Regions from separate parts of the Aurantimonas sp. C2-5-R2 genome, predicted to be linked through region 3. Evidence: riboswitches for the same ligand, from Rfam matches in the RefSeq annotation. Region 3 holds a riboswitch; each other region holds the start of a gene.
The links. A riboswitch is a leader RNA that binds a small molecule or an ion and turns the genes downstream of it on or off. The one in region 3 is predicted to bind thiamine pyrophosphate.

Region 1: linked by a shared signal. The riboswitch ahead of thiB (thiamine ABC transporter substrate binding subunit) and the one ahead of thiC (phosphomethylpyrimidine synthase ThiC) in region 3 are both predicted to bind thiamine pyrophosphate.
Region 2: linked by a shared signal. The riboswitch ahead of VQ044_RS23385 (YkoF family thiamine/hydroxymethylpyrimidine-binding protein) and the one ahead of thiC (phosphomethylpyrimidine synthase ThiC) in region 3 are both predicted to bind thiamine pyrophosphate.

The regions. Positions count from the first base shown of each region.
Region 1 covers NZ_JAZHLJ010000076.1:8,245-10,499, reverse strand. Annotated here, with positions in the region: gene VQ044_RS20470 (HlyD family type I secretion periplasmic adaptor subunit) at 1-2, shown strand, start outside; gene VQ044_RS20465 (thiamine diphosphokinase) at 19-657, opposite strand; TPP riboswitch at 780-878, shown strand; gene thiB (thiamine ABC transporter substrate binding subunit) at 927-1,949, shown strand; gene thiP (thiamine/thiamine pyrophosphate ABC transporter permease) at 2,005-2,255, shown strand, end outside.
Region 2 covers NZ_JAZHLJ010000129.1:447-2,701, reverse strand. Annotated here, with positions in the region: gene VQ044_RS23390 (ECF transporter S component) at 1-411, opposite strand, end outside; gene VQ044_RS23385 (YkoF family thiamine/hydroxymethylpyrimidine-binding protein) at 435-1,043, opposite strand; TPP riboswitch at 1,035-1,146, opposite strand; gene VQ044_RS23380 (hypothetical protein) at 1,171-1,464, shown strand; gene VQ044_RS23375 (hypothetical protein) at 1,488-1,712, opposite strand; partial or broken gene VQ044_RS23370 (IS5/IS1182 family transposase) at 1,924-2,058, shown strand.
Region 3 covers NZ_JAZHLJ010000008.1:116,171-118,425, reverse strand. Annotated here, with positions in the region: gene thiC (phosphomethylpyrimidine synthase ThiC) at 1-1,217, opposite strand, end outside; TPP riboswitch at 1,370-1,487, opposite strand; gene VQ044_RS06240 (carbohydrate ABC transporter permease) at 1,579-2,255, opposite strand, start outside.

The DNA.
Region 1 (2,255 bases), on a different contig from region 3:
GAACCGCTCGGCATCGCCTCACCGCACCGTGGGGTCGGCCTGGGCGATCAGCATCGCTGAGCCCTCCTGCAACCCGACGACGATCTCGCCGAGCGCCTCGTTCGATTGGGTCAGGATCGAATGGAACGGCACGTCGACATCGGCCAGCGGCCATTTCGCGCCCACGACTGTCAGTCCCGACAGATCCGAGAATTTCAGGATCGAGAATTGCGCGCCGGGGGTCAGATCGAAGCGGCGCGGCTCCGGGGACAGCGGCCAACCATGCTCACGGCCGTCGAACAGCTCGACATCGAGGCCGCGCGCGGCAAAGCGCAGCGCCAGGATGAGATGGGCGAAGGCATGGTCGCTGCGTGGACCGCCGAGCGCGCCGACAAGCAGCAGCCGGCTCGCGCCCCGAGCGACCGCCGCGTCGATGGCGAGTTCGCCGTCGGTCTGGTCCTTGTCGCTCGGAAAGGTCTCGCGGGGAATGTCGGAGAATTCGCCGGCCGCAATCGCCGGGCTGGAATCGAAATCGCCGACCCACAGTTCCGGTGTGAGCCCCAACGCCGTGGCATGGCGAATTCCGTCGTCGGCGGCGATCACCCGCGTGCCGGATACTGCATTAACAAGGGCGGGTGTCGGATCGACGCGGCCGGCAAGAAGGATCGTGAAGCGCATGGCGCCGTGATCTAGCGCGTGGAAGCGGCGAAGGGGAGGGGAAAAACGTGTCCATCCGTTCGAAGCAGTGGCCGTTGCACCGGTTGCCCTTGCCGGTGGCAGAGCTTGCCGCTAAATCTTCGGCAGCTCACACGGGGTGCCTTCGGGCTGAGAGGCGTCGCGCCAACCCGTCGAACCTGATCCGGATCGTACCGGCGGAGGGATTGCGGGCGTTCGCGAGGCCCTCGCGGCGCGGCTCTTCCGACGTCGCGGCATCGAAAGGCCCCGCCATGACTCCCATCCGTTCGCAACTTTTGTCTGGCGCCGCTGTCCTCGCCGCGCTGTCCACTTTCGTGACTCCCGCCGTGGCGCAGGACGCCAAGCCGACGCTCACCATCTATACCTATGAAAGCTTCACGCCCGAATGGGGTCCGGGGCCTAAGATCGAGGCGGCGTTCGAGGCCGTCTGCGATTGCGACCTGAAGTTCGTCGGCCTGGAGGATGGGGTCGCGATCCTCAACCGGCTGAAGCTGGAGGGCGAGACGAGCGACGCCGACATCGCTCTCGGGCTGACCTCCGACCTCATTCCCGAAGCCAAGGCGACGGGCCTGTTCGCCGACAGCGGCGTCGATCTGTCCAAGCTGACGGTGCCGACGGGCTTTTCCGATCCGGTCTTCGTGCCCTACGACTATTCCTATCTCGCCGTCGTCTACGACACCGAGGCTATCGACAATCCGCCGAAGAGCCTCGACGACCTCGTGTCCGGCGATTCCGAGCAGAAGATCGCCATCGAGGACGCGCGGACCTCGACCCCGGGCCTCGGCCTGCTTTTATGGATGAAAGCGGTCTATGGCGAGGAGGCGAAAGCCAAATGGGCAAAGCTCTCCGACCGCATTCTGACTGTCACGCCCGGCTGGAGCGAGGCCTATGGCCTGTTCACCAATGGCGAGGTGCCGCTGGTGCTGAGCTATACGACATCGCCGGCCTATCACATGGTCGAGGAAGGCTCCGAGCGCTATCAGGCCGCGGCCTTTTCGGAAGGCCAGTATCTCCAGATCGAGGTCGCGGGCCTGCTCAAGAACGCCGATCAGCCGGATCTGGCGCGCCAATTCCTAAAATTCATGCTGACCCCCGAAATCCAGTCGATCATTCCGACCACCAACTGGACGCTGCCGGTGATCGACGGCATCGAAATGCCGGAGGCGTTCGACCGGTTGGTCAAGGTGGAGACGCCGCTGTTCATCGATCCCGAGACGGTTGCGGCGAACCGCAAGGCCTGGACGCAGGAATGGCTCGAGGCGATCGGCCGCTGATGCGCCTGGGCGTCCGCGGTGGACGGCGCGGCGGGGCTCGCGCGCGCGCGCGGCCATGACCGGCGCCACCGACCGGACCCTTCGCATCGGCCTCGGCTTTGCCGCCGCCGCGGTCCTGATCGTCTTTCTCGGCGGCGCTTTCGTGTTCCTGCTCGCGGCGACGGGTGCCGTGCCCGATCTGCCGGCGCTCTTCGCCGACCGCTATATCCGGGGCGTCGTGCTCTTCACCCTGGAGCAGGCGGCGCTGTCGACGCTCTTGTCACTTGCCGGCGCTGTGCCCCTGGCCGTCGCGCTCCACCGCGCCCG
Region 2 (2,255 bases), on a different contig from region 3:
GTCGAAGCGAATCCAAGTGTAGACGAAGCTGAACACCGCCGCGCCGATGCCGGCCGCCATCAGGACGGGCAGAGAATAGTTGCGCCAGCGGGTCAGCGCGAAGACGAGTTCGGCACCGGCGCCCTGCACCATCCCGGTCACGATCAGGAGCAGGCCGGCCGGGCTGCCGAGCAGGACCTGCACCGCGGCCGCCAGCACTTCCGCGCCGAAGGCCACGCCCGGCTTGCGGATGATTGCGGCCGCCACTATCGAGGCGATGAACCAAAACCCCATGAAGACATCCATGGAGATCGCGCCGAACACGGCCTGTGCGATGAGCCACAACTGCACCCAGCCGAGATAAAGCACCGCGAAGACGGCGCCGAGCACGGCGACGATCAGCGTTTCGCGCAGGGTCCAAGCGGATGGCATGGCAAAGCTCCTGTGGTTGAAGGTCAGGCGTTGGAAGGGCTGTTGGCCGAGACGGTCACGTCGAGGGCGACGTGGGCCTCGGCCGGCGCGAAGCGCAGGAACGCTTCTGACAGCGCCGCGAAGACCGGCCCGGCATCGCCCGAAAGTTTGGTGCAAAAGTTCTTCGAGCGGTCGAAGACCCCGGACGTCTTCAGGAAATCGATACAGGCGTAGATCTCGTCCATGTGGTAGGCGGCGCCGAGCGGATAGTAGGAGAACTGCGCCGAAACGGCTTGGGTTGTCGGGGCGGCCGCGGCGACGGCCGAGACGGCGCCGCGGACGCGCTCTTCCAGATCGCCGTGCGGCTGGAGATCGGCGGTCGGCGTGCAGAGCCCATCGTCCGGCTCGCCGGGGCAGCCGCGCGAGACGGTCGCGGACAGGACGGTGTGGGTTCCGGTCTTCGCGGCGGCGACGAAGAGGTCGCGCATGGCGGCGAACAGCTCTTCGGGCGGGCCGACGATCAGCGTCGAAATGTCGTCCGTCTCGATGCGGAAGCGCTCGCGATAGGGATCGAGCGCGCTCAAGGAGCCGAGAATGACGGAGACAAATCCGTCCGTCATCGGATAAAGGGAAATCTGTGCGCCGGAAAACATCGCTCGCCTCGCTCCGCTGGCATTACCCAGATCAGCTTGAGGGTTCGAAGGCCTGCCGCCTTCCTCTCAGCCCCAGCGTCGCGGAGCACCCCTGTCACGGGTGACTGTTACAGCTTCGATATCTTCGATGCAATCTTTCCGCCTCGGCGCGCGCCACCTCTGCGGAAACGAGGCTGTCCGGGAAGAAATAACTCGGTGTTCGATCCGCGAATTGTCGAATGCGGGGCCCTACCGCCGCAATCCTTCATCGAACCGCAAAGCCGTGCAACTGTCCCAGCTTTTGACGCTTTACGGGGTTGCCGGTGAAAGGATTTCGACGATCGTGGATTCCGTTTTAATTGATGTGTTCCGCAGCCATGGGCTCGGGCGTGAGGAAAGAGAGCAACACCAAGCCCTGCTCTCGACAGCGGTATCCGGCTGAAAACAGCATCCGAGGCACTTTCGTTACCGGCGGTCGTTGTTCCGCCAATATCTCGCTCGAAGCCGCGGCGCGATAATCCAGGCGATCGGTGCGGCGAGTACCAAGCTCAAAGCGACGACCAGCGGAATCAGATATTTCCATTGTTCCTGCAGGGCGGGAAACGAAAGCACGGTGATCGCGCCGACCCCAAATAAAACGGCGTTGACCATGCCGTAAATCAGCAAAGCAATACGCGTCTGGATACTCACTTTTCCTATTCTCCCCAGGCTTGCCGGTGATCACGAGCAATAGGATAGCCCGGCGCTGAAAATCCCGATTTGATCCACATCATCCAATCACGATGTTGATGTGAGCCTTGCGCATCAGATGTCGTCGTAATCGATGGCTATCTGACCGCATCGCACCCCGCCCGTCAGCTCCGATGACGCCCACCCAGGGGGGTGGTCGCGATCAGCGCATGTCGAGCGATCCTTCGCATGGCTGGGACGATGCCGAAGACTGGCAAAGGACTTCGAACGCGCCATCGCTTCCGCCCAGGCCTGGGTCTTCATCGCAAACATCCGCACACTCACCCGACGGCTCGCAAGACCTTGAAATTGCACCAGTCGTTTTGATTCAGACACTGAGCCGCGCGTGATCACCTCCAGCCCCGAAACCGCACGCACCGTAGGCGCCCCTTTCAAATGATTGCTATTGTGCGGCGCGACTTTATATTCCCGCTAAGAAGAGAACAGCACTGCATGGAGGACTTATGCGTAATCTGATTTTGGCCGCTGGCACGATCTTGACGC
Region 3 (2,255 bases):
CAGTCCTTGGCCCAGGCGATCTGCGTCAGTTCGCCGAGCGTTTCCAGTTCGGCGAACTGTGCCTTGTCGTTGGCGTCGGCGATCGAGCCGGGACGCAGGCCGTCACCGAGCGAGAAAGACACGTCGTACATCCGGCAGATGTCGCAGATTTCCTCGAAATGCTCGTAGAGGAAGCTCTCCTTGTGGTGGTGCAGGCACCATTTGGCCATGATCGAGCCGCCGCGAGAGACGATGCCGGTGACCCGCTCGACGGTGAGCGGGATGTGACGCAGCCGCACGCCGGCATGGATGGTGAAATAGTCGACACCCTGCTCGGCCTGCTCGATCAGCGTGTCGCGATAGACCTCCCAGGTTAGATTCTCGGCGATGCCGTCGACCTTCTCCAGCGCCTGGTAGAGCGGCACGGTGCCGATCGGCACCGGCGCGTTGCGGATGATCCACTCGCGAATGTCGTGGATATTGCGGCCGGTCGACAAATCCATGACCGTATCGGCGCCCCAGCGGATCGACCAGACCATCTTCTCGACCTCTTCGGCCATCGACGAGGTCACGGCCGAATTGCCGATATTGGCGTTGATCTTGACCAGGAAATTGCGCCCGATCGCCATCGGCTCGAGTTCGGGATGGTTGATGTTGGCAGGAATGATCGCCCGGCCCGACGCCACCTCGTCGCGCACCCATTCGGGGGTGATGAAATCGGGGATGGTGGCGGAAAAGGGATGACCGTCCCGCTCCAGCTGGGCCTTGGCCTGCTCGCGCCCGAGATTCTCGCGGATCGCGACGAACTCCATTTCCGGAGTGACGATGCCGGCGCGGGCATAGGCGATCTGGGTGACGGCCTTGCCGCTCTTCGCCCGCAGCGGTGCATGGGAGACAGGAAAGGTCGGAACGCGCTTGGCGTCGGAGGTAACGCCATTGTCTTCCGGCCGGACCACCCGGCCGGCATAGTCCTCGACGTCTCCGGCCGCGAGCGTCCAATCGCGCCGCTTGCGGGGAAGGCCGGCGGCGATATCGGTTGTTGCCGTGTCGTCCGTATAGGGACCGGAGGAATCATAGACAGTGACCGGCGGCTCGCCGGCGGTCGGATGCACGGAGATCTCGCGCATCGGGACGCGGACTTCGGGGTGGAGCGTACCGGCGCGCCAGATCTTGCGGGATGCTGGCAGCGGGCCGCTGGTCACGGTGGGGGCAATAACGGTGGGAGTCTGGGCGTTCATAGGCTCTCCTGTTCGACAAGGAGATCCAGTTCCGCGGTTTGGGTAAGATTGGGCCGCTTCACACCGGGGGTTTCCCGATGCCTCTTCCCCGATTGTCGTCGCCAGAGAACGCGCCGCGTAGGCGGCGGGTCGTCAAAGGGGAAAACGGATCGGGAAGCGGCTCACTCCATCCCTACGCCAGTGTCAACTGGATCAGGTTCGTAGGGTCGCCGCGCGCTTCTTGAGCCGTCGGCCTCTCAGTTCCTTGCCGGAACTCCCCTTGGACGAGCAAACGCTATCAATTCAGCGGCCAAAGTCAACGGCGATCTGCGCCGACCCGGAGACCGGACCGCCAAATGTCGTGAAAGCACCGCGGAAGCGCCTATTCCTTCACCGCGCCGGTCATCGACGAGACGTAATAGTCGACGAAGAAGGAGTAGAGGATGACGACGGGGAGCGAGCCGAGCAGAGCCCCGGCCATCAGCGCCCCCCATTCGTAGATGTCGCCGCGCACAAGCTCGGTCAGCACGCCGACCGGGATTGTCTTGTTCTCCGACGAGGAGATGAAGGTCAGCGCGTAGATGAACTCGTTCCAGGACAGCGTGAAGGCGAAGATGCCGGCGGAGATCAGGCCGGGCACGGCCAAAGGCAGTACCACCTTGGTCAGGATCTGCCAGCGCGTCGCCCCGTCCACCAGCGCGCTCTCTTCCAGCTCGAAGGGGATGGTGCGGAAATAGCCCATCAGCAGCCAGGTGCAGAACGGGATGAGGAAGGTCGGATAGGTCAGGATCAGCGCCAGCCGGGAATCGAAGATGCCGACATTGAAAACGATGAAGGCGAGCGGAATGAACAGGATCGACGGCGGCACGAGATAAGCGAGAAAGATCAACAGACCGGTGACCCGCGCGCCGGTGAAGCGCACCCGTTCGATCGCGTAGGCGGCGAAGACCGAGGCGGCCAGCGCAATCGCCGTCGAGGCAACGGAGACCAGCATGGTGTTCCACAGCCAGCCCGGATAGGAGGTCTCGAAGAGCAGGAAGCGGATATGCTCGAGCGTCG